3 regions of the Plantactinospora soyae genome follow, and region 1 is predicted to be linked to each of the others. Evidence: riboswitches for the same ligand, from Rfam matches in the RefSeq annotation. Region 1 holds a riboswitch; each other region holds the start of a gene.
The links. A riboswitch is a leader RNA that binds a small molecule or an ion and turns the genes downstream of it on or off. The one in region 1 is predicted to bind cyclic di-AMP.
Positions count from the first base shown of each region.

Region 1 (9,627 bases):
CACGGCGTACGGGCACCGTCGTCGTGGAAGATCGCCGGCAGTGTCGGGGCGCCGAGCCGGCCCCGCTTGAGTTCGGAGAAGCTGTCGTACCGGACCAGCCAGGAGACGTGCCGCCAGAGTTCGACCGCGTCCTCGTCGCTGGGCATCCGGTTCAGCACCGGGCCGAAGATCATCGGACCGTCGCCGCCGTCGAGCGCGATGGTGGGTACGCCGATGCTCCGGGCCCGGCCGATCAGTCCCTGGTGGTCGGCGACGACCTCGGCCCAGGTTCCCGGATCGGCCATCGCCTCGTCGAACAGCACCTCGTCGAAGCCGGCCTCGACCACCGACTCCCGGACCGCCACCACCAGGTCCGGGGCGGGCGGCCGGGATTCCCAGGTACGCCGGGACAACGCCCGGTAGAACGCCCCGATCGCCGTGGAGCCCGCCTTACGCCGGATCGCCACCGCACAGCGCAGCGCCGGTCCGGAGATCGCCTCCAGTTCGAGCGGGTCGGCGCCCTCCGGAAGGTTGAGGATCTCCAGGCAGAAGAGTCCCCAGTCGAGTTCGACCTCGCCGAGTTCCGCCAGTCGCCAGGCCCACTTGGTGGTCAGGTAGCACCACGGGCACCGGGGGTCGAAATAGATCTTTATGGCTTCCACTACAGATCACCCTTGTTTTCCGGCAACGGTTCGGTCAGCGGCATCGATTCGGGACGTGGGGACGGACGGGCGGGAACGGGTACGTCGACGGCCCGGGTACCGCCGAGCGGAAAGTGGCAGGCGACCCGGTGACCGGGCGCGATCTCCCGCAGCTCGGGCACCCGGTCGGCACAGGTCTGCTGGGCGTAGACACAGCGGGTGCGGAACCGGCAGCCGGACGGCGGGCGCAGTGGGGAGGGCTGTTCGCCGACCACCGGGATCCGTTCCCGGACCGTCTCGGTGTGCAGGTCCGGCGGAATCGCCGAGAGCAGCGCCGCCGTGTACGGGTGGGCCGGGCTGGCGAACAACTCGTCCGTCGGGGCCGTCTCGCAGAGCCGCCCGAGATACATGATCCCGGTCCGGTCCGCGAGGGTACGCACCACCGCGAGGTCGTGGGCGATCAACAGGCAGGTCAGCGACAACCGGTTCTTCAGCTCGAAGAGCAGCCCCAGCACCTGGGCCTGGATCGAGACGTCGAGCGCGGTGACCGGCTCGTCCAGGATGACCAGGTCCGGTCGGGACACCAGGGCGCGGGCGATGGCCACCCGCTGGGCCTGACCGCCGGAGAGTTCCCGGGGCCGCCGGCCACCGAAGCGGCTGGCGTTCAGGCCGACCAGGTGCAGGATCTCGGCCACCCGGCGGCGCCGGTCCACGCTCGACCGCACCCCGGCGGTGATCAGCGGCTCCGCCACACTTCGCTCGACCGTCCACCGTGGATCGAGTGCCGAGAACGGGTCCTGGAACACCATCTGTACGCCACCGCCGGTGCCCCGCCGTCCGGTGCCGCGCATCCGCCGCCCGCCCACGGTACGGCCGCTCACCGTCACCCGCCCGCTGACCGGTCCCGGCGCCCCGATGACCGTACGGGCCAGCGTGGACTTGCCGGATCCGGTCTCGCCGACCAGGGCGAACGTCTCGCCCCGGGCGATCGTGAAGCTGACTCCGGCGACCGCCGACACCGTCGACCGCTGGAACGGCCGCCGCCCCTTGACCTTGAACTCCTGGACCACGTCGACGCAGTCCAGCACCGGCGCCGGCACCGGCTCGGATCCCGACCCGGTCGTCATGGGGCCACCTCCGCTACCGGCGTCGTCGACGACGACTGTGAGGACGTCGACGACTGCGAGGACGTCAACGACTGTGGGGACGTTGACGGCTGTGCGGAGGTCGACGGCTGTGCGGAGGTCGACGGCTGCGGGGGCGTCGATCGGGGGTGCCAGCAGCGGACGAGGTGTCGATCGGTCACCTCGACCAGGGCCGGCCGGTCCTGTCCGCAGTCGTCCTCGGCGTGCTCGCACCGGGCCGCGAAGGCGCATCCGGGTGGCGGGTCGCGCGGATCCGGTGGCGATCCCTCGATCGGTCGGGGCGGCCGGCCGGGAAGTCCGACATCCGGTACCGCCCGGATCAGCGCCTGGGTGTACGGCATCCGGGAGGTCCGGGCAATGCCTCGGGCCGGCAACGCCTCGACCACCTGCCCGCCGTACATCACCAGCACCTGTTCGGCCCGGGAGGCGGCCAGCGCCAGATCATGGGTGACCACGATGTTGCTGATCGAGTGGGCCTCGCGCAGCCCGTCCAGCAGGTCCATGATGGCCGCCTGGGTGGTCACGTCCAGCGACGACGTGGGCTCGTCACAGAAGATCACCTTCGGCCGGCAGGCCAGCGCTATCGCGATCACGATCCGCTGCCGCATTCCGCCGGAGAGTTCGTGCGGATAGGCGAAGTACCGCTCGTCCGGCGCGGCGATCCCGACATCGCGGATCAGTTCGACGCTGCGCCGACGCGCCTCCGCCCGGCCGAGTGGCGCCTCGCCGGACGCCTGGTCGGGCCGCCCCGAGCCGGCGAGCATCGCCTCGGCGATCTGCGGCCCGACCCGCATCGTCGGGTTCAGCGACCGGGTCGGATCCTGGAACACCAGCGAGGCGACACCGCTGACGAAGTGACGGCGCTTCGCCCTCGGCAGCTGCGCCACGTCGACGCCGTCGAAGCGTACGGTGCCGGTGACCTCGAACCGGCGCGGATCCAGCAGCCCCAGTACGGCCCGGATGCCGATCGACTTGCCCGCGCCGGACTCGCCGACGATCGCCATCGCCCGCGCGGGTGCCACCCGGTAGGACAACCCCTCCACCAGGGTCAACATGGCCGAGCCCCGCCGCACCCGTACGGTGAGGTCCTCGACCTCGACCACCGGAGTGGTCCCGGGTGCGGTGGATGCCGGCGGCCCAGTGGGCCGGTCGGCCTGGGTGGGTCCGGAACGGGTCATCAGCGCTCCTCGGTCAGCCGACCGCGGAGTCCGTCCGCGACCAGGTTCAGGGACAGGACGGTGACGAACAGCGCCATGCTGGGCAGGACGACCAGTCGGGGATCGCTGCTGAGGTACGCGTCCCCGGTGGCGATCAGGTTGCCCCAGGTCGGCTCGGGCTCCGGTACGCCGAGTCCGAGATAACTCAACCCGGCCTCGATCATCATCGCGGTGCCGATGGTGAAGAGCGCGAAGCCCAGCAGCGGCGGCAGGACGTTCGGCAGGATGTGGCCGAAGATCACCCGGTACGCGGCGGCGCCGTCGCTGCGGGGTGCGGTGACGAAGTCCCGGTGCCGGACGGTCAGGGTCTGCGACCAGGCCAGCCGACCGAACCGGGAGACCCCGAAGAGGCTGATCGCCAGCGTGGTGTTGGTGAGGCTGGGACCGAGGTAGTCGGCGATCACCAGGGCGAGGATCAGGCCGGGGAAGGCCAGCAGCGTGTCGAAGAGCCGCATCACGAACGTCTCGTAGAGGCCGCCGAAGAAGCCGGCCGTCACCCCCAGCAGGGCGCCCGCGAGCAGACTGATCGCGGTGGCACCGAGCCCGACGATGATCGACACCCGGCCGCCGTGCAGCAGCCGGGACAGCACGTCGTTGCCGAGTTCGTTCGTGCCGAGCGGATGACCGGGTGAGCCCATCGGGGCCATCGCGTTGGCCAGGTCACCGGTGACCGGGGACGGCAGCGACAGCAGGGCCGGCCCGGCGAAGCAGGCCAGCACCACGACGACGAAGACCGCGGCCGGGATGCCCACCGACGGCGCCCGCAGCGCGCGGCCGAGTTGGGCGAGCCGGGCGAGGTGGCGGTCCCGGCCGGGAGCGGAGATCCACGCCTCGTCGGCGTCGGAGACCGCGATCGGCGCGGGGTCCGACACGTCCCTTCGCTGTACGTCGGTACTCATTGCGATCGCCTCTCCCTCGTCTGTCCCGCCGTGCCGCCGCCCGACCCGGTCACCAGCCCCGGGCCGGTACCCCGGAGCCGGTTCATCCGGCCCGGACCCGGCGACGCGCGCCCGGCCGTACCCGTGGATCGAGTCGCATCTGGATCAGTTCGCCGACCAGGTTCGCGACCACCACGCCCACCGCGATCAGCACGATCGCGCCCTGAAGAAGGGTCGCGTCGCGGTTGTTGATGGCGCCGAGCACCAGGCGGCCGATCCCCGGGATCGAGAAGACCTCCTCGACGATCACCACGCCGGAGAGCAGGAACCCGGTGGTGAGCGCGATCAGCGTGATCAGCCCGCCGACCGAGTTCCGAGCCACGTGCAGGACCAGGATCCTGGGTTTGGACAGGCCCTTCATCCGGGCGAGGGTGACGTACTCCTCGCTCTCCAACTGCTCGTAGATCTCGCTGCGCAGCACCCGCATGTACTCGGGGAAGACCGACACCCCGAGCGCGACCGACGGGATGATCATCGCCTTGATGTTGGCGCCCCAGCCCTCGGTGGCGGGGTCCACCCAGCCGATCGAGGAGACCATCCGGAGGCCGGTCGCGAAGACCACGATCAGCATCAGCGCCACCACGAACGCCGGTACCGAGTTGCCGATCAGCCCGAGTACGGTGACGAACCGGTCCGCCCAGCGGAACCGCAGCGAGAGCACGGTGGTCAGCAGCGCCAGGGTGATGCCGACGATCTGTGCGCCGACGAGCAGTTCGACGGTCGGCGGCAGCGCCAGCCGGATCGCCTCGCTGACGCTCTGGTGGGTGATCACCGAGGTGCCGAAGTCGCCCCGTACGGCGGCGCCGAGCCAGTCCAGGTAACGGACGTAGAGCGGATCGTCCAGCCGCAACTGGGCGGTCAGTTCGGCGGCCGCCTCGGGGGTGTAGAAGTCACCGAGGATGGCGTAGACGACGTTGCCCTGCAGGATGTTGACGAGCCCGAATCCGAGCGCCGTCACGCAGAGAACGACGACCAGCATCTGGAGCAGCCGGGCACCGATCACCCGGAGCATCGCGGTGTTCCTTCGTGGGATCGACGACGCCGGCTGATCATCCTGGACTCCCTTGCCCTCTGGGGTCGTCGCGTGCGTGCCCGACCCGTCCGGATCGGCTGGGACGCCAGGTGGGACCGGCTCGCCGCTTAGCCGGACGCTACAATTCGGTTCCGCTCATAGCAACGCCCCCCTCTGTTGGTTCTGCTATGCGGAACATTTCGTGGCCGTTTCGTAACAACATCAAGAACGGACCGGTCGACCCGGCTCGGACATCCGGCCGGCACGTCCCGATCCGGGGCGCGCGAGACCGACAGAACGGCGGAGGACAGCAACCTGCTCCGTCTGTCAGGATGTTGATCGTCTGTGTTCCGCGAACCAGAATGATCGCGTCCGCGTCCGCGTCCGCGTGCGGCGGCGGCACGGGCGGGCGGCGACACGAGCGGCGGCCCGCGAGCGGGCGGCGACACGAGCGGCGGCACGGCCGGACGGCGACACGAGCGGCGACACGGCCGGGGGTCAGCCCCGCGGGCCGTCGCGCGGGTACCCGCGAATCACCGGGCGGGTGTCGACGGCCGGCGGGTTCAGGCCGCGAGCGCGGTGCGCAGCAGGTCCAGGGTTTCGGCGTCGAAGGCGATCAGGCGGATCCGGGACACCTCCGTCGGCGTCGACCGGAGCGTCGTGACCGCGATCCGGGCCGCCTGCTCCGGCGGAAACCCGTACACCCCGGTGGCGATGGCCGGAAAGGCGACGCTGCCGGCACCCAGCTCGTCGGCGACGGCCAGGCAGCGGCGGTAGCAGGAGGCCAGCACCCCGGCCTCGCCGTACCGGCCGCCTTCCCAGACCGGGCCTACGGTGTGGATGACGTGCCGGACCGGCGGATCCAGGTCGAACGCCGGGGTCGCCATCGCCTCACCGGGTGGGCACGGCCCGATCTTCCCACCCGCCTCGGCGAGCCGGCGGCCGGCCGCCCGGTGGATCGCGCCGTCCACCCCGCCACCGCCCAGCAGCGACTCGTTGGCCGCGGTCACGATGGCGTCCACGTTCTCCGTGGTGATGTCGCCGAGTACGACGTCGATCGTGGTCATGTGCCGATGGTGCCAGTCAACCGCCGACGGCGCGCGTCACCACGAGGTTCCATGACAGAGTCGCTCGGCGCTCGGCGGTTCGACCTGGAGGGTGGCGTGTTCGATGCCGAAGTCGTCGTGCAGGTGTCGACGGGCCGCCGCCAGTACCGCCGCCACGTCGGCACCCTCGCCCAGGTTCAGGTGCGCCGAGGCCACCTCCATCCCGGAGGTGAGGGTCCAGACGTGCAGGTCATGCACCTCGGTCACCCCGTCCAGGCCGGCCAGCCGCTCCCGGACCAGGGCGACCTCGACGTGCGCCGGCGCGGCCTGCACCAGTACCCGACCGGCTGCCAGCGCGAGCTTCCAGGTCCGGGGCAGGATGAGCAGACCGACCACGACGGCGACGATCGGGTCCGCGTACCGCCAGCCGGTCGTGGCGATGACCGAGGCGGCGATGATGACGCCGACCGAACCGAGGAGGTCACCCAGCACCTCCAGGTAGGCGCCGCGCAGGTTGATGCTCTCCTTGGCCCCGCTACGCAACAGCAGGAAGGCCACCACGTTCACGGCCAGGCCGCCGACGGCGACGACCAGCATCGGCCCGGCCGCCACCTCGGGCGGATCGTCAAACCGGCGGACCGACTCCACCAGTACGAAGATCGCCACTCCGGAGAGCAGCACCGCGTTCGCCAGCGCGGCGAGCACCTCCAGGCGGTACAGCCCGAAGGTGCGCTGTGGATCGTTCGACGCGCGGCCGGCGGCGATGATCGCCGCGAGTGCCATGCCGATGCCCAGTACGTCGGTGAACATGTGTCCGGCGTCCGAGAGCAGCGCGAGCGAGCCGGTCAGCCAGGCGGCGACGGCCTGCACCACCATATAGACGGCCAACATCCCGAAGGCCAACCAGAGCGGTCGGCGATGCCGCTCCCCCGCCCACGCCTGCGGAGTTGCGTGCGCGTGTCCGGCGCCCATCTGTGGCCCCCTCCCCGGGCCGGCCCCCGCCGTCCCGGGAAACAACGTATGCGGACATCGCTATGTATGCAAGTTGAAAGTGGATGTCACCACGCAACCGCCCCGCCACCCGGAGTGGGTGGCGGGGCGGTTGCGGTTGGTACGGGGTGTTGCGTGCGATCGCTTACAGCATCGACATGTGCACGTGGTCGGTGTGGTCACTCGGACCGCTGTACGACTTCCAGCCGGTGGCCGGGAACCAGATCTCCTTGTACCAGATCACGTAAAGGATGCCCAGCCTGTCGGCGTTGCGGACCAGGAAGGCGGTAAGGTCGTTGCCGTACTTCATCTGATCGTCGTTCGCGGCCCGACTGAAGCCGGAGTTCTTCAACGACCAGTCACAGGCCCGACCCTTGGGATGCTCGAAGGGGCCGCCGTCGCGGTGGCAACCGACGAACCTCTTGAAGCCCGCCCGCCGAACCTCGTTGTACGCGTGCAGGGTCCGGGACGTGACGCATCCGTTGGTGGTCGGATCGTCCCTGTTGCATCCCTCCCCCGGGAAGCCGTCCGCCATCCCCGGCCCCGGCCGGGCGACCGCCGACTTGGCGTCCACGAGGCCCCGGTCGGGGCGCGACCTGCCGCCGACCAGCGAGAGGGCCTTCTCGGCCTCCTGCCGCTGCTTCTTGATGATCTTTTCCTGCGCGGCCTGCTTGGCGACCTCGGCGTCGACCGCCGCCTTGGTCTGGCTGACCTGCTCACGCGCCTGGTTCAGGGCCCGGAGCTTCTGATTGTTGAACAGGTTCAGCTCGTCCAGCGCGGCGGCCCGGTCGACGAACGAGTCGGTCGAGGCGCTGTTCAGCAACATCGACACGGCACTGAGCTTGCCGCTGCGGTACGACTCAGCGGCGATCTTGCTCGCCTCCGGAGCGAGCGCCGCCAGCCTGGCCTCCGCCTTTTTGAGGTCTCCGGCGAGCTGCGACTGCCGCTGCCTGGACTTCTTGACCGCGGCCTGGGCCTCCGCGTACCGCCTACCAGTGGTGGCGAGTACGTCACCGAGGATCGGCGAGTCGACGTCCTCCTTGGGAGCCGCCGGCTTCGGTGAGGCCGGCGCCGCCGACGCTGCCGACGGAACCACGATCAGTGCTGCGGCGGTGAGCAGTGCCAGGGCAGTCGCCAGCGATCGGCGTAGGGGTGCCCTCACATGTATCCCTTCCGTCGGCCGCCGACCGGGTTAGCTGACGGGTTCGGGATGGAAGAGGTCCCTACCGCTCGCGCGGATTCACCCCACGTGCTTGGGTCCCCGGTTCGCCGGGTGGCGATTAGGCGGCGATCAGCGCCGGCACCACGTGGTATCCGGCGACTATGAACGGCAGACAGCATACCTGGTTTCACTTCCAGAATGGCAAGACCCGATTGGCGACAAAAGCGTTGTCAGTCAACAACTATCAGTAATCATGGCGTGGCAGATCCATCGAAGAACATCCTTTGAGTCGCCGTTATCGACATACTGCTGTCGGCTATTTACCTAGCGCATGGACGGCAACCCGCCGACCGCTCCGAGAGATGTCCTATTTGACCGGTCGACGATTACCGACCACCTGCGACAAACCGCAGGTCAGAGCGGTTTGAGGCGGCAGGTCGACGGATCCACGGCCGGAGGTCGGCGACCGGGCGGCGACCGCGACTACCGCCGCCGCAGCGCCGCGGCGCCGAGCACCGCGCCGACGGTCGCGGCGGCGACCAGCCCGGCGGCGAGCAGACCCCGGTGCTGCGACAACCACAGTTGTGGACTGCGCGCCCCGGACCGCCGGTCGAACGAGCCGTGCGCTCCCGGGTCCACCCCACCGCCGTCGTCCAGCGGGTGCCACAGGTTGCTCGGCCGGTCTGGATCGGCCGGCTGGTCGGTCTGCTGCCCCGAGTAGCCCGAGCGGGCCAGATAGCGATCGAGCAGGCCGGGTACGCACCGGTTGGCCAGGATGGTGCCGACGGTGGAGGCACCCACCCAGTACTCCCGGCGCTGCGGTCTGTCGGCCGCGTAGACGATGGCCTGGGCGGCGACCTCGGGCTGGTAGATCGGTGGCACCGGCTGGGGCCGGTTACGCAGCCGGGACAGCACCCAGTCGAACTGCGGGGTGTTCACCGCCGGTAGGTGCACCATGGTCACGCGCACCGGACTGCGATCGTGCAGAAGTTCACAGCGTAGCGACTCGGTGAAGCCGACGATCGCGTGTTTAGCGCCACAATAGGCGGACTGTAGCGGAATCGACCGGTACGCCAGTGCGGATCCCACCTGCACGATGGTGCCGGACCCCGGGGCACCATCCGCCGGAGCGCGGCCTGGGTGCCGTACACGTAACCGAGATAGCAGACCTCCGTCACCCGGCGGAACTCCTCCGGACCGATCTCCGAAAACGGCGCGAACACCGACGCGAAAGCGTCGTTCACCCAGAGATCGATCGGTCCGAGTTCACTCGTCGCCCGGTCGGCCGCCGCCTCCACCTGGGAATGGTCCGACACGTCGGTCTCGATCGGCAGCGCGACGCCCCCGTTGGCCCGTACGTCCTCGGCGGCGGCACGCAGCCCCGTTCCGCCCCGGGCCAGCAGGGCAAGTCGCATTCCCCGTCGGGCCAGCAGACGTGCCGTGGCCCGGCCCACTCCCGCGCTCGCTCCGGTGATCACCGCCACCCCCGGCGCAGGT
Region 1 is NZ_JADBEB010000001.1:155,626-165,252, forward strand. Features, by position in the region: gene H4W31_RS00650 (mycothiol-dependent nitroreductase Rv2466c family protein) at 1-641, opposite strand, end outside; gene H4W31_RS00655 (oligopeptide/dipeptide ABC transporter ATP-binding protein) at 641-1,747, opposite strand; gene H4W31_RS00660 (ABC transporter ATP-binding protein) at 1,744-2,943, opposite strand; gene H4W31_RS00665 (ABC transporter permease) at 2,943-3,881, opposite strand; gene H4W31_RS00670 (ABC transporter permease) at 3,964-4,932, opposite strand; gene H4W31_RS00675 (O-acetyl-ADP-ribose deacetylase) at 5,496-5,999, opposite strand; gene H4W31_RS00680 (cation diffusion facilitator family transporter) at 6,036-6,950, opposite strand; gene H4W31_RS00685 (coiled-coil domain-containing protein) at 7,114-8,130, opposite strand; cyclic di-AMP (ydaO/yuaA leader) riboswitch at 8,134-8,265, opposite strand; partial or broken gene H4W31_RS00690 (SDR family oxidoreductase) at 8,614-9,627, opposite strand, start outside.

Region 2 (9,627 bases), 4.1 Mb from region 1:
GACGATCGGGCCCTGCCGCTCGTGGCGGTAGGGCCCGATCCGGGGAGGCCGGTCCGACTCGTGGCGGCGCGGTCCGGGGGAGTCGATCAGCTACAGGCGGCACCGTTCAGGGTGAAGGGCGTGGGCGTGGTCGGTGAGCCGCTGGCGGTGAAGCCCAGGTTGATCGAGCCACCGGCCGGGATCAGCGCGTTGTGCGCCTCGTTGGTGACCGTCACCTTGGCGCCGGTCTGCTGGAACTGTCCGTGCCAGTGACCCTGGACGACCTGGTTGCCGGGGAAGGACCAGCCCAGCGACCAGCCGCTGACGGCCGATCCACTGTTCTGCACCGTGACGCTGGCGGCGAAACCGCCGCTCCAGGAGTCGGTCACCAGATAGGAGACCCGGCAGGTGGTGGACGCGGTGCCGGTCACCGGCACGATGGCGCCGAAGTCGTCCCGGGCGGTGGCGAAGTCCTGGAAGCCGAGGCCCGCGCCGCCGGACCGGGTGACCGTGCCGGCCGCCAACACGGTGCCGTCGGACTGGACCGCGTAGACCGGTCCGCCGCTGTCGCCGCTGCGCGCCGCCTCCTCGCCGTCGAGCTGGGTGGCCTCGACGAGGTCCTCCCGGTCGTCGTAGTGGAAGTCGACCCGGAAGTTGCAGACCGGCCGGGCGAGTTCCCCGGCGGTGGTCGAGCCGGACTGGCAGAGGAACTGACCGGGGAAGACCTCGGTCCAGCCGGTCACCCGGACCCGGGTCTCGTCGTTCGACCCACCGGTGTAGACATCGCCACCGGCCGTGGCCGTCGAGATCAGCATCGTGTCGTGGTCCTGGTTCTTGTGCGTGGCCGGTCCGATCGGCGTACCGGTGCCGTCCCGCCACTCTTCGCCGACCTCGCTGCAGTGCCCGGCGGTGAGCAGGTAGTTGGCCCCGGAACCGGCGTCCCGGACCCCGAAGCCCGAGGTGCAGCCGTAGCTGGCCCAGATCCGGGCTCCGCCGTTCCACGGGGCGGCGTCGTCCTCCCGGGAGCGCGGGACCATCGGCTGCCGCGCCACGACAGTGGTCCGTACGCCGGTGGCCGGCAGCTTCGGGAGCGTGGCGTTCGGCGTACCCGTGACGGCGATCTCCAGGCCGCTACCGTCGGTCCGGAGCTTCACCGCGTGTGCGGCGTCCTTCGGGTTCGCCCGGACCGCCGGGTCGAGCCTGGCGGCGGCCGCCTTCAGCTCGACCTGCGAGTACGTCGCGTCGACCACCTCGACCGGTGCGGTCCGGCGGGCACTTTCCACCGTCGTGGCGACGCTGGCCGGAAGCTGTCCCTTCCACCACAGGGTGACGTGGTCGTCGACCAGGCCGATGCCGGCGTAGCCGGTGGAGTTCCCGGTCTCGATCGCGGTGCGGATGATGCTCGCGGCATCGATCAGGGGGATCTGTGCGGTCATCCGGTCACTGGTGGCGGCCGGCAGCAGGTCGAGCACGGAGGCGCCCGCGTTCGCCACCCGGAGCGGCTGTAGGGGTGCGGTCGAGGCGGCGACCCCGGGTGCGGGGCCGGCCAGGGCGGCGGCGCCGATGAGTCCACCGGCGAGAACGGTGCGAGCGATGGCATTCCATGTTCGCGTCATGCGGCAAAGTCAAGCAACGCCGGCTGGCCGGAGACAGGAGGGAAACCCGGCAGGACTCCTCCTGCCGGGCTTCCTGCCGGGCGTGCGATCCGGGGCGTGGTTCCGGTCAGGCCGCGCCGGGATGGTGCAGTTCTGGTTGGCGGCGCCGGTGCGGTTCCAGGGCCGCGTCCGGACCCCGTTCGCGATCAGGCGACCGTGGAGTAGCCGCGGGTGGCGATCCAGTTGGTCATGTCGATCGTGCTCATCCAGTAGGTGCTGGGGCCGTACATGCCGGAGCCGTCGGCGATCTTGACGGTCCGACCGTTGTCGCCGTAGCCGATGATCGTGACGTAGTGGCCACCCGGGAAGTCGTGCCAGACCCCGTCGGCGTCGGTCGCGCCGCCGATGATGTTGGCCACGACGGCATAGCCGCTGCCGATCGCGTGTACGGCGTCAGCCTGCAACTGATCCATCTGAGCGGGTGTGGCGTCCTCGTCCGAGATCTCCCGCGTCTGGTACACCTGGCTGCCGATGGCGCCGTTGAGCATCCGGGTGGTGTCGAAGGCGGACGCGGTGCCGTGGACCGTGGTGCCCAGCCCGTTGGCGAGATCCTGCTGGCTGACGTCGATGCCGCGTGCGGTCAACGCGTTGTGCACGGCGGCCGGGCCGCAGTAGTAGAAGTTGATCTGGTACTCGAACGAGGTGTCCAGGGTCTTTTCGGCGGGGCCCGCCGGAACGGCGGGTCGGGTGGGCTTTGCGGCCGTGTCCCGGTCGGCCACCGCAGCACCCATGACCAGCGAATCCGAGGTGACGGCCGGGCCGGGAGCGGTGGCCCCCGGCAGCAGGGCGCCGGCCGTGGCGGCCGTCGCCGCGGTCAGCAGCGCCGCCGACAGCAGCGCCATCTTCTGGCCTCGGCGCGGCGCGGTGGGTCCGAACAGGCCGCGAATTCGGTGCACATCGGGACCGGGGAGACGCACGTGCATTTCTCCTTCCGCTGCCGCCTACCGGGTTAGCTGACGGGTTCGGGCGGGAAAGATGCGCCCTTCCGCGGTCGCCTGAAGCGTCCTACGGATTCACCCCAAGGTGTGGAATGGGTCCCCGGCTCGCAACGATCTGCGATTGAGCGGTCCGGCCCGGTGTCATCACGGTTTGATGACTGATGACCGAGCCCGGATATGCGAGGCTACGGTCCGACTTCTCGACCACCAAGCCCCGCATCAGGGATGTGATCGATTGCATTCGCCGTCAGGCGGATAGCAGGCGTCGCCTTCCAGAAGAGACAGCCATTCCGGAACGCGACACCGGGCGCCGAGTGGCATCGCCGGCAGGAATTGGGGGTCGCCGAGGCAGGCAACCGGGAACCGCCGTACGAAATGGGACACGGTTGGTCGATCTGGTCGACGTGTCACCGTTCCTGGCGGTTTCCGGGCGGGCGCCCCGGGTAGGCGGCCTGGCACCGGACGTTATGTCAGCGGAGGAGGAACTACTGTGCCGCGCGAATATCGTAAGGACCCGGACGTCATCTCCCGGTTGTCGCCGGAACAGTATCAGGTCACCCAGGAGAACGGAACGGAGCGAGCCTTCGGCAATGTCTATTGGGACAACAAGGAGCCGGGAATCTACGTCGACGTGGTTTCCGGTGAACCATTGTTCGCCTCTGTCGACAAATATGACAGCGGTACCGGCTGGCCGAGTTTCACCGCCCCGATCGTACCGGAGAACGTGGTCATGATCCGCGACACGAGTCACGGCATGGCGCGTACCGAGGCCCGGTCGGCGCACGGCGACAGTCATCTCGGCCACGTGTTCGACGACGGCCCGGCAGAGCAGGGCGGCCTTCGTTACTGCATGAACTCCGCCGCGCTCCACTTCATCGCATTGGCCGACCTTGAGCGTGAGGGCTACGGCGAGTACCGCAGGCTGTTCGAGTCGGAGACGCCCGACTGAGGCCGCCCTGATCAACTCCGATCGCAGGCGTGGCCCTCGGCGTACCGGTGACGGCGATCTCCGGGCCGCTGCCGTCGGTATGGAGCCAAGAAGGAAGCCCGGCAGGAGTCCTGCCGGGCTTCCTGCCGGGTCGTCCCGGCGGACCCACCGGTCAGGCCGCCGGGACGGTCCACTTCTGGTTGGCGGCGCCGGTGCAGGTCCAGAGCTGGGCCGGCGTGCCGTTGGCCGGGTTGTTGTCCACCACGTCGAGACACTTGCTCGCGCTGGCACTGGTCAGGTCACGGCCCGCCGTGGCGGTCCAGCGCTGGTTGGCGGCCCCGGTGCAGCTCCAGAGCTGGGTCCGGGCCCCGTTCGCCACGGAGTTGTCCCGGACGTCCAGGCACTTGCCGAGAGCTCGGACGGTGCCGTCGGTGCCGAGGGTCCACTGCTGGGCGGCGGAGCCGTTGCAGTCGTAGATCTGGACCGCGGTGCCGTCGAGGCTGCTCGCTCCGGCGACGTCCAGGCACTTCCCGCCGAGGCCGACGATCGTCCCGGTCCGGCCACCGCCGCCCCCGCCACCGGACTGGGTACCCGACCAGGTGAAGGTCGCCGTGGTCCGGGCCGGCAGGGTGTACGTGAACGACTGTCCGCCCCAGACCACCCGAACCGACTGTGCGCCGGTGCCGCCGTTGTGCGCGATCAGCGCCTTGGAGCCGTCCGGGTTGATCCAGGCGACGTTCTGCACCGTGCCGTTGGCGGTCGAGTCGATCCGGTACGCGCCCGGCTTGACGAACTTGGTGAGGTGTCCGGTGGTGTAGTACTCGATGGTGTTGTCGACCTGACCGGCGCGCGCGCCGCCCTCCTGCACCGTGACCAGGCCGGTGCAGACGTCGCAGCCACCGTTGTGCGGGCCCATGCTCTGGTTCAGCGCCAGGCTCCACTTGACGACGCTGCCGCTCCAGTTCCTGGTGTAGTTGACGATGTCGGCCAGATCCTCGTTGTGCTGGTTGCCGATCCAGGTGCCGCCGGAGTGTTCGGTGCTGAACTGCCGTACCGACGGGTACTGGTCGTGCACCTGGGTACCGACGCTCGGGCTGCCGCCGTAGCCGTGCCAGGCGATGCCGCCGAACAGCGGATCGTTGCGCAGCGCGGCGTCCGAGACGATGCCGGCGCCGATCTGGCCCCAGTCGCCGTAGTTCCAGTCGTGGATCATCACCTTGGTGGTGATCCCGGCACCCCGGAAGGCCGGCAGCAGGTGGTTCTTGGTGAACTCCAGCAGCCCGGACGAGTTCCAGCTCATCCCCGGGTAGTTCATCGCGGTCGGGTTGCCGGCCTGGCAGCAGTTCGGCTCGTTCTGCACCGAGACGTAGTTCACCGGGATCCCGGCGGCCTGGTACGACTGGACGTACCTCACGAAGTACTGGGCGTACATCGGGTAGTACTCCGACCTCAGCCAGCCCATCTGGTCCATCCGGCCGTTGTCCTTCATCCACCCCGGCGCGCTCCACGGCACGCCCTTGACCCGCAGGGCCGGGTTGAGCTGTCTGGCCTGCGCGGTCAGCAGCCGGACGTTGGTGTCGTAGCCGTTCGCCCCGAAGTCGCCCAGGTTGCAGCAGGTGTCGTCGAGCGACACGTTGCCGGGCCGGGACAGGTCGGAGGCGCCGATCGGGTTGCGTACGAAGGAGAGCCCGATGCCGTCGGTCGGATGGAACAGCCGACGCATCACCGCGTCCCGGGTCGCCGCGCTGATCGGACCGCCCCGCAGCAGGTACGCGGTGGTGTCGGTGATCGACGCTCCGCCGCCCTCGAACTGCTGGTAGCGGGTGTTCTCGTTGACCGTGACGGTGTGGATCGCCCCCGGACTGGTGGCGGCGAAACTGACCGGCGTCTGCTGTTGCAGGCCACGGGTCACCGTACGGCCGCCGGAGTCGGAGGTACTGGTCAGCCAGACGTTCACCGGCTCGTTGGCCGCGTACGCCGGTGGTGGCGGCCCGGCGATCGCACCACCGGCGGCGGCCAGGCAGAGCGCGAGCAGTCCGGTCGGCACCCGGCGACGGCGCAACGGTGTCCGGCGGCTCGTGGCCGCCGTACGGATGGAGGACATGCGGGGGTCTCCCTCTTTCGACAGGGATCCAAGGGGGTGAGCGGCCGGCCGGCAACCAATAGGTAACACTCTTTAATAATCAGTGTCAATGCGCCGCTGCCGCTGGCACCCCTGTTGCCGCTGCCACCGCTCTCCCTGCCACCGCAGGTCCGGGCGTCAGCCCCGGGCCGTACCGTGCTCGACGCAGGTCGCCGACCAGCCCGTCGGCAGCACCTGCACCTTCATCCGTCGCCGACAGCGCGGACAGAACCGGGGTGGCTCCAGCTGCCGGGCCGCCTGGCAGCCCGGATGGCCGGCGTCGTCGGCCGGCTCGCCACAGCGGTCGCACCACAGCCCGGTCGGGCTCGTCGCGTTCGTCATGCTCCGGGTGGTCCCCGTCAGGTCGTGGTCGTCTACAGCGTCGCGGAGAGGGCCTTGACCGGCATCTTCAGCTCGTCGAGCAGGGCCAGGTCCTCGTTCGCCGGACGACCGAGGGTGGTCAGGTAGTTGCCCACGATGACGGCGTTGATCCCGCCGAGCAGGCCGTCCCGGGTACCGAGGTCGCCGAGGGTGATCTCGCGACCACCGGCGTACCGGAGGATGGTCCGGGGCATCGCGAGCCGGAAGGCGGCGATGGCGCGCAACGCGTCACGCGGCTCGACCACCGGCTGGTCGCCCATCGGGGTGCCAGGCCGGGGGTTGAGGAAGTTCAGCGGCACCTCGTGTGGATTCAGCTCGGCGAGCTGTGCGGCGAACTCGGCCCGCTGCTCGATCGTCTCGCCGAGGCCGAGGATGCCGCCGCAGCACACCTCCATGCCGGACTCGCGGACCATCGTCAGCGTCTCCCAGCGCTCCTCGAAGGAGTGCGTGGTGACCACGTTCGGGAAGTACGACCGGCAGGTCTCCAGGTTGTGGTTGTAGCGGTGCACACCCATCTCGACCAGCTCGTCGACCTGCGCCTGGGTCAGCATCCCGAGCGAGGCGGCGACCTGGATGTCCACCTCGGCCCGGATCGCGGCCACGCCCTCGCGCATCTGCTTCATCAGCCGGTCGTCCGGGCCACGGACGGCGGCCACGATGCAGAACTCGGTGGCACCGGTGGCGGCGGTCTGCCGGGCCGCCTCGACCAGCGACGGGATGTCCAGCCAGACCGAGCGGACCGGCGAGGCGAAGAGGCCGGACTGGGAGCAGAAGTGACAATCCTCCGGGCAGCCGCCGGTCTTCAGCGAGACGATCCCCTCGACCTCGACCTCCGGGCCGCACCAGCGCATCCGTACCTCGTGGGCGAGCTGGAGGGCGGCGGGCAGCTGCTCGTCGGGCAGGCGCAGCACCGCGAGCACCCCGGCCTCGTCGAGTCCGACACCGCCGTCGAGGACCTGGGTTCGTGCCCGGTCGAGGATGTCTGGCATGGGTCGTACCCTACAAGGCGGACGGCGCGTCGATGTGGGCCGGACCGACCCACCAGGCAGGCCGGCCCGCCCGCCCTGCGACCGGGCCCGAACCACCAGCCCGGCGCCGTGCGACCGGGCACGAACCACCGGCCCGGCGCTCGGTCCGGCCCGGCGGCGGGTGGTATTTTCGCCGGTCGGGGCCGTCGTGCGGACGACGCGGACGCGTCCGTCCGAGCCCGGCGCGGTGCCGGTGGTGGGGCCGTGCTCGGCGCGGTGCCGGCGGCGGATCATGGTCGACGCCGGGGTTGACGTCCCGCCGGACGGACCGGCGATCGTGTTTCCGACACCGCCGGGAACGTGGATGCGGACCAACGTGGGGAGTGACGGTGCCGAGCTGGCTGGAGGTTCTGGACCGACGGGCACGGCTGCGCGCGAAAGCCGGCCTCAGCCGTCGGTTGCGACCGAGGGACGCGACCGAGGATCTGCTCGACCTCGCCGGCAACGACTACCTGGGACTGTCCCGGCACCCCGAGGTGACGGCCGCCGCGGCCGAGGCGTTGACCGGGTACGGCCTGGGCGCCACCGGCTCCCGACTGGTACGCGGCTCCACCGAACCGCACCACGCCCTGGAGGCGACCCTGGCGCAGTGGCTGGGCGCCGGGCGGGCACTGGTCTTCTCCTCCGGCTACCTGGCCAACCTCGGTGCGGTACGCGCCCTGGTCCAGCCCCGTACCCTGCTCGTCTCCGACGCGCACAACCACGCCTCGCTGATCGACGGTTGCCGGCTGTCCGGCGCGGAGACGGTGGTCACGCCGCACCTCGACGTCGCCGCCGTCGAGGCGGCCCTGGCCGGGGCGCCGGGCCGGCCGGCGGTGGTGGTCACCGAATCCGTCTTCTCGGTGGACGGCGACCTGGCGCCGCTCGCCGAGCTGCACGCGGTGGCCCGCCGGCACGGCGCGCTGCTGCTCGTCGACGACGCACACGCGCTGGGGGTGCTCGGCCCGGACGGCGCGGGCGCGGTCGCCGCCGCCGGGCTCGGCGGAGCCTCGGACGTCGTGGTGACCGCGACCCTGTCCAAGGCGCTCGGCGGAGCCGGCGGAGTGGTGGCCGGACCGGCCGAGCTGGCCCGGCACCTGATCGACACCGGCCGGACCTTCATCTACGACACCGCGCTTCCGCCGGCGGTGGCCGCGGGCGTGCTCGCCGCCACCAGGCTGGCCCGGACCGGGGCCGGGCTGCGGGCCGAGCTGGCCGAGCGGGCCGCCGCCGTGACCCGCCGGCTCGGCGCGGCGGGCCTGGAGGTCTCCACCCCGACCGCCGGTGTGGTGTCGGTGACCGCGCCCGGCCCGGAGACGGCGGTGGCCTGGGCGGCCGACTGCCGGGACCGGGGGGTCGCGGTGGGCTGCTTCCGGCCGCCGTCGACCCCCGACAGCCGTTCCCGGCTCCGCCTGACCATCAACGTGGGACTCGACCGGCGCGACTTCGACCGGGCGCTCGACGTGATCGTGGAGTGTGCCCCGTGACCAACGTGGCGTGGCGTGGTCCGATCCTGGTCACCGGGACCGACACCGACGTGGGCAAGACGATCGTCACCGCCGCGATCACCGCGGCCGCCCAGGCCGCCGGCCTGCGGGTCGCCGTGCTCAAACCGGGCCAGACCGGTACGGCCACCGGCGCCGTTCCGGACATCGACACCGTGAACCGGCTGGCCGCCCCGATGACCGCCCGCACCCTGGCCAGCTACCCCGAGCCGCTGGCCCCGCTCGCGGCGGCCCGGGTCGCCGAGGCGGAGCCCCTGGAGCTGTACGCCGTGGCCGACGAGATCCGGGCCGAGGCGGACAAGCACGACCTGGTGCTGATCGAGGGTGCCGGCGGACTGCTGGTCCCGATGGGGCTGCGCCCGTCCGGCGAGGCGTGGACGTTCGCCGACCTGGCGGTGTCGATCGGTGCCCCGGCCGTGGTGGTCACCCGGGCGGGCCTGGGCACGCTCAACCACACCGCGCTCACCCTGGAGGCGCTGGACCGGCGGGCGGTGCCGGCCGGTGTGGTCCTCGGCGCCTGGCCGGCCGAACCCGAGCTGGTGCACTGGGCCAACCTCACCGAACTGGTACCGAACATGGTCGGCGCGCTGCCGGACGGCGCCGGAACGATGGAACCGGGTGTGTTCCGCCGCTCCGCGCCGGGCTGGCTCACCCCGGCCCTGTACGGCGTACTGGACGACTGGCGGACCTGGGCCGAAGACGTCAGCTGAACCTCCGGCGGCGGGTGAACGTGAGTGGAACCGCGCTAGAGGTGGGTAGCCGCCGAGACGTCGGGTTTCGTCTCGACCAGGCCGTACCGCAGCATCCGGTCGGCGAAGAACTCCAGGGACTCGACGTCGACCCGGGTGCCCCAGACCGGGATGTTCACCTTCGGGGCGAGGTCCGCCCGCACGTTCGCCACGGCGGGCAGCGCGGTCCGGTACTCCTGCGGGTTGGCGGTGATGTGCGCGGCGGTCCGGGCGGCGGCGTCCTGGAACGCCCGCACGATCCCCGGATTGGCCCTGATGTAGCTCTCGGACGCCGAGTACGTGCCGACGGCGAGGTTCGGCCTCGCCTCGACGTACGGCCGGAAGACCACCCGGGTCCCCTGGCTGGCGGCGATGGTGGCGAAG
Region 2 is NZ_JADBEB010000001.1:4,244,052-4,253,678, forward strand. Features, by position in the region: gene H4W31_RS18995 (cellulose binding domain-containing protein) at 87-1,595, opposite strand; gene H4W31_RS19000 (C39 family peptidase) at 1,781-2,551, opposite strand; cyclic di-AMP (ydaO/yuaA leader) riboswitch at 2,558-2,710, opposite strand; gene msrB (peptide-methionine (R)-S-oxide reductase MsrB) at 3,063-3,521, shown strand; gene H4W31_RS19010 (lectin) at 3,673-5,604, opposite strand; gene bsaP (biotin synthase auxiliary protein BsaP) at 5,761-5,985, opposite strand; gene bioB (biotin synthase BioB) at 5,997-6,992, opposite strand; gene H4W31_RS19025 (8-amino-7-oxononanoate synthase) at 7,361-8,497, shown strand; gene bioD (dethiobiotin synthase) at 8,521-9,225, shown strand; gene H4W31_RS19035 (ABC transporter substrate-binding protein) at 9,261-9,627, opposite strand, start outside.
Region 2: it holds a riboswitch for cyclic di-AMP, as region 1 does, so the genes downstream of both, H4W31_RS19000 (C39 family peptidase) here and H4W31_RS00685 (coiled-coil domain-containing protein) in region 1, are expected to answer to the same signal.

Region 3 (9,627 bases), 1.0 Mb from region 1:
CGGGCCCTGCTGGAGGACCTGCCCGAGCACACCGTGGTGATCTACCGGTCCCGCAGCGAGGACGAGCTGCTGTTCCGGGACGAGCTGGACTGGCTGGCCCGGGCCCGCAACGCCCAGGTCTGGTACGTCATCGGTTCCCGGGAGGACCCGGCACCCCGGCACCTCTTCACCGCCAAGGGCATGCGGGAACTCGTCCCGGACGTACGTCGGCGGGACATCTACCTCTGTGGACCTCCCGGCCTGGTGGACGTGTCGATGCGTACCATGCGCAAGCTCCGGGTCCCGCGTCGACAGATGCATCTCGACCCGTTCGAATTCTGATCCTTCCGCCCCACCCCCTACGGAGGTAGATCCCGTGCGTCGCGCCGCGTTCGCCGTACTCGGTACCGCCATCGGCACCGTCCTGCTGATCGGTGCCAAGCTCGGCACCCCGACCTCAGGTGCCGACACCCAGGTCGCGCTGGAGGAGACCGCCGACGAGACCGCCGCCACCCCCACGGCGACCGCCAAGGCCCCGGCCGGCAAGAAGACCACCCCGCCGCCCGCGAAGAAGCCGCCGGCGAGTGGACTGGTCGACGGCACCTTCGCCGGAGCCAACGCCAAGTACGACTACGGCACCATCAAGGTCACCATCACCGTCAAGGCCGGCAAGGTGTCGGACGTCGACGCCAGCTACCCGGACGAGGACCCGACCAGCGCCGGGATCAACGAGAACGCGATTCCGAAGCTGCGCCAGCAGGTGCTCGCCGCGCAGAGCGCCGCCAAGATAACCACGGTCTCCGGGGCCAGCCTGACCAGTGCCGCGTACAAGGCGTCGTTGCAGTCGGCGCTCGACAAGGCGAAGGCCTGAGCCGATGGGTGCCGCAGGGCTGCGCCGGGTCGAGCAGATCATGGGTACGCCGATCAGTGTGCAGCTCACCGACCCACTTCCGGCACGCCGGCTGGAGGAGTTGGCCGAGCAGACCTTCGACTGGTTCCGCGAGGTGGACCAGCGGTTCAGCACCTACAAGGAGGACAGCGAGGTCAACCGGTTCGACCGGGGTGAACTCGCCCTCGCGGACGGCTCCGCCGACCTGCGGCTGGTCGTCGAGGCCTGTGCGGACCTGTGGCGGGACACCGACGGCTACTTCGACGCGTACGCGACCGGGCGGTTCGATCCGTCCGGTTTCGTGAAGGGCTGGTCGGTGCAGGTGGCCTCGGACCGGCTGCTCGCCGCCGGCTGTCGCTCGCACTGGATCAACGCTGGTGGGGACATCCGGGCCCATGGCGGCCCCCGTCCCGGTGAGCCGTGGCGGATCGGGGTCCGGCACCCGTGGCAGCCGGACAAGGTCTGCTGGGTGCTGGGCAGCACCGACTTCGCGATCGCGACCTCCGGCACCTACGAGCGGGGATTCCACGTCATCGACCCGTACCGGGGCGAGCCGGCCACCGGGCTGACCTCGGTGACCGTGGTCGGCAAGGATCTCGGCCGGGCCGACGCGTACGCCACCGCCGGGGTGGCGATGGGGCGGTCGGGGCTGCGTTGGCTGGCCGAACTGCCCGGCTACGAGGTCGGCATCGTCACCTCCGACGAGCTGAGTTACCGCTCGGACGGCTTTCCGGTGCTGCCGGGCGAACCGGCGGGACCGGCACCGCTGCCGGGCCGGTCCGACCTGGCGGACCAGCCCGTACCGAGGATCGGGTAGCGCCCTCAGGCGTGGCCGGTGACGCCGTCGGCCGCCAATGGGGAGCCGTCCAGCCGCGGGTCGCCGAGGAAGCGTGACCAGCGACCGCCGCCGAGCAGGCCGCCCTCCCGGGCGAACTGCGGCACCGTGGTCAGCAACCCCTCGGTGCCGTACAGCGCCGCCGCCAGCCCCGGTTCCAGCGTCCGCTCGCCGGTGGGAAACGGATGCTGGCGGTGGGCGGCGCGGAGCAGCCGGGCACCGCTCACGGTCCGGCGGGGCAGGAACCAGCTGGCGATTCCACCGAACGCCAGCACCATGACCAGTCCGGTGCCGACGCCGACCAGGTCACCGGCGACCAGCCGGGTGACCAGCATCGGCGGCACCAGCACCAGCATCGCCGGCAGCAGGAACCGGTGCCAGGCCGGGCGGAGCAGGCCGAGCCCGATCAGGCCCTCGCGCTGCTCGGCCAGGGCCCGCCGGACCCGGTGCTGGTTGGCCACCTCGCGCGGTGCCATCGAGCCGTAGAGCGCGCCGAACAGCGCACGTTCCAGCGGCTCGACGCCGGCCGGCAGGACGCCGGTCCGCCGGAGCCCACCGGGGCGGTCGGCCACCACCAGACCCCGGACGTGCAGCTTGACCAGCGCGGTCCGGACGGCGGCCCACGCGCCACCGCTCAGGTAGCCGAGGTCCGTCGTGCTGGCGTCCGATGGATCCGTCATACCTTCCAGTATGGAACCCCCGCGCACCTGGTTTGTCGGCTACCTCGCCGGACCGCCGGGCAGGTGGGCGCCGAACCACTCCGCCGCCTCCCGGGCCACCTGTTCCAGGGTGCCGGCCTCGGCGAACAGATGGGTGGCACCGGGTACGACCCGCAGCTCCGCGGGGCTGTCCAGCGCGGCGAGCGCCTGCTCGTTGAGTCGGAGCACCTCGTCGTCGAGCCCGCCGACCAGCAGCAGTGTGCTGGCCCGTACCCGGGTCAGGTCCGGACCGGCCAGGTCCGGGCGTCCGCCCCGGGAGACGACCGCGTGCACCTGATCCGGTCGGGACGCGGCGGCGGCCAGCGCGGCGGCGGCGCCGGTACTGGCACCGAAGAGTCCGATCGGCAGCGGCCCGGCCGGGGCGCCGCTGCCCAACCAGTCGACGATGCCCACGAGCCGGCCGGTGAGCAGGCCGATGTCAAACCGCAGCTCGCCGGTCCGGTCGTCGACCGCCTCCTCGTCCCGGGTCAGCAGGTCCACCAGCAGGGTGGCCAGGGACGCCCGGCCCAGCGCGTCGGCGACCAGCCGGTTGCGGGGGCTGTGCCGGGAGCTTCCGCTGCCGTGCGCGAACAGTACGATCCCGCGCGCGCCGGCCGGGACAACCAGGTCACCGGTCAGCTCGACGCCCCCGGTCGGGATCGTGGTCTCGGTCGTCCGGGTGTCCATCCGGCTGCCTCCCCTGCCTGTCGCGGGCCGGACGCTCCCTGCGGCGGTACGCCGGGACCGGCCTCCGGTGTCGGCCTACCCTGCGGCGGCGGGGTCAACCCCGCGACGTGCCGTGCTCGGCCCGCGCCGGGGCCGCCGGCCGTCGGGTTTGCCGGGATGGACCCGGGGAAGGCCGCTACTACGCCCGACCAGCCACCGGATGGACGATGTGCCAGCCGGCAGACGAAGGTGAGGGATGTTATGGGCCGCCAGAAATCCGGCAAGTCGAAGTCTTCCCAGACCAGCGCCACTGAGGTCGGGGAGCGGACGCCCGATCTGAGCGAGTGGACGGACGAGGCGGCCAAGGCGAGGACGATCGACGACCCGCGCCGGATGCCGCCGCGCGACTCGACCGGACTGCCCTCCAGCGGCGACCGGTACACCGAGGACCCGCGCGACCGTTAGCTGGAATTTCCAACCCGATCGGCGCGACTTCCACCGCAATGGGGTGGTTAGTCCGGTAGGCTGACCCCGGTTTCGCCCGGTGGCGTCCCCTCCGTGCCGGCGCGACCGCCGCCGAATCACCCTCGGGTGAGCCGGGGACCCAGGTAGGTGGGGTGAGTCCGCGACCGCGGTAGGGACTTGTTCCGTCCCGAACCCGTCAGCTAACTCGGTAGGCGGCCGACGGAGGGACATGCATGACGGGATCCAGACGTCGGCGGTTACCGCTGGTCCTGGCACTGCTCGCGGTGGTCGGTGCGCTCGCCGGACCGGGAGGCCGACCCGGCGCGGCGGCCCTGGACCCCGCCGCCCTCGGTGACGAGGGCGGCACCCCGCTGCTCCGCGACGTGCTCGGGTCCACCGGACGGGGCTACGTGCAGGCCAGTAACGCACTGGCCAACGCCAAGGCCCGGCAGGCGAAGCTGGCCGCCGAACTCGTCCGCGTCGAGACCCGGATAGCCGAACTGCGGCCGCAGATCGAGCTGGTCGCCCGCAACGCGTACCAGACCGGTCGGATCGGCCCGGTGCTGGCGCTGCTGCACGCCGGATCGGCCGACGAGTTCCTGGAGCGCGCCCGGGGGCTGGAGACCGTCGCCCGGCGGGACAACGACACGCTGCGCCGGCTGGGCCAGGCCCGGGACCGGGCCGCCCGGGCGAAACTGGCGCTCGACGCCGAGGTCGTCGAGGAACGCAAGCAGCTCACCATCATGCTCCGGCAGAAGCAGGCGGCCGAGCGGGCGCTGGCCCTGGTCGGCGGCGCCTCGACCGGCGGCTTCGTCGTCGCCAGCTCACCGGTCGCCCGGTCGGCGCCGCGCAACGGAGACGGCTCCTGGCCGCCGCAGTCCTGCAACCGGCCCGATCCGACCACCCCGGGCTGCGTCAGCCCACGGACGCTGCACGCGTTCAACGAGGCCCGCCGAGCCGGCTTCACCCGGTTCACCTCGTGCTACCGCTCTGGTGGGCCGTACGAGCACCCCAAGGGTCGGGCCTGCGACTTCTCCGCCCAGGCCGGCGGGTTCGGCGGGAACGCCAAGGGACCCGACCGGACGTACGGCAACAACCTCGCCGCCTTCTTCGTCCGCAACGCCGACCGGCTGGGCGTGCTCTACGTCATCTGGTACCGGCAGATCTGGCTGCCGACGACCGGTTGGAAGTCGTACGGCGGTGCGCACGGCGACGCGTCCAGCGACCACACGAACCACGTACACCTGTCGCTGCTCTAGGGCGTTCTCGCCCTGGCCGGCGGTCCGGCCGGTCGGCCTACGGCTCGCGCTCCGGGGTCCGCCGCACGGGTGCCCGACCGGCCGGCTGCGCCGGTTGTGGTCCGGACGATTCGATCGGCGGCACCGGCCGGGTCACCGGATTGTCGCAGGTGACCCGCAGCAGCTCACCGTGGTGCAGCAGCTCCATGACGTCGTCGGGGTCACCGTCCCGCAGCACGTACGTCGCCGCGTCCGACCGCACGTCCACCCGCAGGTGCACGCCACGCCAGCGGAGCGAGAACTCCAACCGGTCGATCCGGCTCGGCAGTCGAGGGGTGAAGGAGAGGGTTTCGGTGTGGTCCCGCAGCCCGCCGAACCCGGCCACCAGGGCGATCCAGGCGCCGGCCAGCGAGGCGACGTGTACGCCGTCCCGGGTGTTCTGGTTCAGGTCGTGCAGGTCCATCAGGGCCGCCTCGCCCAGATAGTCGTGCGCCAGCTCCAGGTGCCCGACCTCGGCCGCCAGCACCGCCTGGGTGCACGCCGACAGCGACGAGTCGCGGACCGTACGCCGCTCGTAGTAGGCGAAGTTCGCCGCCTTCTCCTCGTCGGTGAACGCGTCCCCGCGCCAGTGCATCGCCAACACCAGGTCGGCCTGCTTGATCACCTGTTTCCGGTACAGGTCGAAGTACGGGTAGTTGAGCAGCAACGGGTACTGCTCCGGTGGCGTACCGGCGAAGTCCCACTCCTGGAACCGGGTGAACCCCTCCACCTGCGGATGCACCCCGAGCTCCGGGTCGTACGGGACGTGCATGTCGTTCGCGGCGTCCCGCCAGGCGGCGGTCTCCTCGTCGTCGACGCCCAACCGGTACGCCTGCTCGGCGTGCCGGGCGACGGCCTCGGCGGCGGCCAGCAGGTTCCGCTGGGCCATCAGGTTGGTGTAGACGTTGTCGTTCTTCACGGCGGTGTACTCGTCCGGACCGGTCACCCCGTCCAGGTGGAACTTGCCGTGCCGGTCGTGGTGGCCGAGCGAGCGCCAGAGCCGGGCGGTCTCCACCAGCAGTTCGAGCCCGGCCTCCCGCTCGAACTGCTCGTCCCCGGTGGCCTGCACGTACCGGCGTACCGCGTCGGCGATGTCGGCCGCGATGTGGAAACCCGCCGTGCCGGCCGGCCAGTACGCGGAGGTCTCCTGGCCCCGGATGGTCCGCCAGGGGAAGGCGGCGCCCTGTAGCCCGAGCGTCCGGGCCCGCTCCTGGGCCAGGTGCAGCGTGGAGTGCCGCCAGCGCAGCGCCGAGGCGACCGCCGACGGCAGGGTGTACGTCAGCACCGGCAGCACGAAGGTCTCGGTGTCCCAGAACGCGTGGCCGTCGTAGCCCGGTCCGGTCAGGCCCTTGGCGGCGATCGGTCGCAGCTCAGCCCGGGCGCCGGCCTGGAGCACGTGGAAGAGCCCGAACCGGACCGCCTGCTGCACCTCCGGGTCGCCCTCCACCTGCACGTCGGAGTCGTTCCAGAAGGTGTCGAGGTAGCCGCGTTGCTCGGCGCAGAGCCCGTCCCAGCCGGAGAACCGGGCGCCGGCCAGCGCCGCGGCGACCTGATCGCGCAGCCCCGGCCGGGACCGCCGGCTCGACCAGCCGTACGCGACGTACTTGACCACCCGCAGCCGCTCGCCCGGCTTGAGTACGCAGGTGACGGTGGTCCGGGCCCAGTCCTCGTACGCCTCGTTGCCCACCACCTTGCGCTCCGGCCCGTGCACCTCGTGGCTCATCGAGACGGCCAGCCGCAGCCCGCTCGCCTTGGTGCGGTGGACCAGCAGGGCACCGTCGCTGTTCACCAGGCGTTCCTCGGCCTGCAACGGCGACTCCAGTACCGCCGCCACCCGGGGATCGCGGCTCTGCGTCGGCAGTTGCTCGTTGGCGACCAGTTCCGACTGCACGATCAGCCGCATCGGACCGTCGACCGGCTCCACCCGGTACTCGATCGCCGCTATCGAGCGCTGGGTGAACGACACCAGCCGGGTGCTGCAGATCCGCACCGTACGACCGGCCGGCGAGCGCCACTCGACCGACCGTTGCAGGGTGCCGGCCCGCAGGTCGAGCACCCGCTCGTGGTGCAGCAGTTCGCCGTACCGGACGTCGAACGGTTCGTCGTCGACGAGCAGCCGGATCGGCTTGCCGTTGGTGACGTTGACCAGCGTCTGACCGGACTCGGGGAAGCCGTACCCGGCCTCGGCGTACGGCAGCGGGCGCAGCTCGTAGAAGGAGTTCAGGTAGGTCCCGGGCAGGCCGTGCGGCTCGCCCTCGTCCAGGTTGCCGCGCAGCCCGATGTGTCCGTTGGAGAGTGCGAACACCGACTCGGACTGGGCCAGCACGTCCAGGTCGAGCCGGGTCTCCCGGACGTGCCACGGCTCGACCGGATACGCCCGTTCCCGGATCATCTGTTTCCGCCTTCGGTCCGTGGCCCGGGCAGCAGCTCGGACAGGTCCTGGACCACCACGTCGGCCCCGTGTTCGCGCAGCGCGTCGGCCTGGCCGACCCGGTCCACCCCGACCACGAAGCCGAACTTCCCGGCCCGACCCGCCTCGACCCCGGCCAGCGCGTCCTCGAACACCGCCGCCTGCTCGGGGCGTACCCCGAGTTGTTCGGCGGCGGCCAGGAAGGTGTCCGGGTGGGGCTTGCCGCGCAACGACCGTTCCCGGGCCACCACACCGTCCACCCGGACCTCCACCATCGGCGCGAACCCGGCCGCCGCGATCACGTCACCGGCGTTGGCGCTGGCCGAGACGACCGCCCGGCGCAGTCCGGCCGCCGCCGCCGCGTGCAGGTAGTCCACCGATCCCTGGTACGCCTGCACGCCGTCCCGCCGGATCACCTGGAGCAGCAGCACGTTCTTCCGGTTGCCCACCCCGTGGACCGTCTCGGCGGTCGGCGGGTCGTCGGGTTGCCCCTCGGGCAGGACGATCTGCCGGGAGGCGAGGAAGGTGCGTACGCCATCGGCACGGGGCCGACCATCGACGTACCGGTTGTAGTCGTCCCCCGGGTCGTACGCCCGGAACGGCTCGCCGGTCTCCGCCGCGCGCCGCCGGAGGAAGTCGTCGAACGTCTCCGCCCAGGCCGCGTTGTGCACCCGGGCGGTCTGGGTCAGCACACCGTCCAGGTCGAACAGGCAGGCGGTCACCTGCGCGGGTAGCCCCAACACGCCTAACAACCTATCCGCACCGCCACCAACCGGCACGGTTAAGCCCCCGGGCCACGCCGGAGCGGAAAGGAAGGGCCCCTTCCTATCGTTTTCTGTAGAAGAAGGGCCCCTTCCTAACACCCCTGCCTAGCCGTGCCCGCTGTGGGCGGGCGGGCGGCCCGGCGACTGGCCCGGTTCGACCACGACGAACTGGCCCATCATTCCCTGGTCCTCGTGGTAGAGCAGGTGACAGTGGAACATGTACGGGATGTTCGGGTCGGCGTAGTCGGCGAACCGGGCGATGATCCGGATCGGGCGGTTCGCCGTCACCAGCACGGTGTCCTTCCAGCCCCGCAGCTCGGGCGGCGGCTCCCGGCCGTCCACCGAGAGCACCTGGAACTGCACGTCGTGTACGTGCAGGTTGTGCGGCGTACCGTCCTGTTTGGCGATTTCCCAGATCTCGGTGGTGTCCCGGGTGACCGCGAAGTCGATCCGCCCCGGGTCCATCGCCCGGCCGTTGATCTTCCGGTCCGAGAGTTGGAACCGGCGGGTGGTGGCCGCCGTCGCCGGGTCCAGCCGGTCGATCGGGACGAGCCGGGCCGGCACCTCGGGCGTCGGCGCGAGCTCACCGGCGGCGCGCAGTTCCAGCACGTCGAAGGAGTCGTCTCCGCCGCTGAACCTGCTGCTGAAGAAGTCGACGCCCGCGTTCGGCGGGTAGCTGCGCAGCACGACCCGCTCGGCCGGCCGCATCGTCACCACGATTTCGGCCCGCTCGCCTGGGGAGAGCCGGATCCGGCCGGTCTGGTGCGGGCTGGCGAGCAGCCCGCCGTCGGTGCCGATCAGGGCGAAGCCACGGCCGTCGGCGAACCCGAAGTCGTACGACCTGGCGTTGGAGCCGTTGAGCAGCCGCAGCCGGACCCGTTCCGTGCTGACGTCGAGGTACGGCCCGACGGTGCCGTTGACCAGCAGCGTGTCGCCGAGGATGCCGACCCCGCCGAGCAGGCTCCGGCCGTCGTCGAACTGCCCGTCGGAGTCGAACCGGCGGTCCTGCACGATCACCGGGATGTCGTCGACGCCGTACCGCCGGGGTAGCGCCAGCGCCGCCGACGGCTCGTCGTCCAGGATGAACATCCCGGCCAGTCCCCGGTAGACGTGCTGCTCGGTCTCGCCGTGCGGGTGCGGGTGGTACCAGAGGGTGGCGGCGGGTTGGTCGACGGTCCAGTGCGGCGACCAGGTCGCGCCCGGCCGGACCATCTGGTGCGGCCCGCCGTCCATCACCGCCGGCAGGTGCATGCCGTGCCAGTGCACGCTGGTCGGACGGTCCAGTCCGTTGACGACGTTCACCAGTACCTTCTCGCCGCGCTTCGCCCGCAGCGTCGGGCCCAGGTAGTCGCCGTTGTAGCCCCAGGTACGGGTCTGGCCGCCCTGGCCGAGGTCGCGCCCGCCGGTCTGCGCGCGCAGGTCGAACACCCGCCGGCCCTGGGCGTCGATCCTGGACTCGGCCAGTGGCGGTACGGCCAGTCGGTGGACGAAGTCGACCTTCCCGGTGGTGTCGACGACGGTGCCGGTCCACGCCCAGGTGCCCAGCGCGACGCCACCGCCGCAGAGCAGCAGTACCCCGGAGAGCACTCCGACCAGCACTCTCGTCCAACGCCGCGATCCCTCGCCGGCCATTTCCGACACCTC
Region 3 is NZ_JADBEB010000001.1:1,181,022-1,190,648, forward strand. Features, by position in the region: gene H4W31_RS05260 (ferredoxin reductase family protein) at 1-321, shown strand, start outside; gene H4W31_RS44130 (FMN-binding protein) at 356-850, shown strand; gene H4W31_RS05270 (FAD:protein FMN transferase) at 891-1,685, shown strand; gene H4W31_RS05275 (TIGR04222 domain-containing membrane protein) at 1,691-2,383, opposite strand; gene H4W31_RS05280 (dienelactone hydrolase family protein) at 2,423-3,088, opposite strand; gene H4W31_RS05285 (hypothetical protein) at 3,329-3,532, shown strand; cyclic di-AMP (ydaO/yuaA leader) riboswitch at 3,632-3,762, shown strand; gene H4W31_RS05290 (coiled-coil domain-containing protein) at 3,766-4,791, shown strand; gene H4W31_RS05295 (glycoside hydrolase family 65 protein) at 4,829-7,201, opposite strand; gene H4W31_RS05300 (beta-phosphoglucomutase family hydrolase) at 7,198-7,962, opposite strand; gene H4W31_RS05305 (multicopper oxidase family protein) at 8,089-9,615, opposite strand.
Region 3: it holds a riboswitch for cyclic di-AMP, as region 1 does, so the genes downstream of both, H4W31_RS05290 (coiled-coil domain-containing protein) here and H4W31_RS00685 (coiled-coil domain-containing protein) in region 1, are expected to answer to the same signal.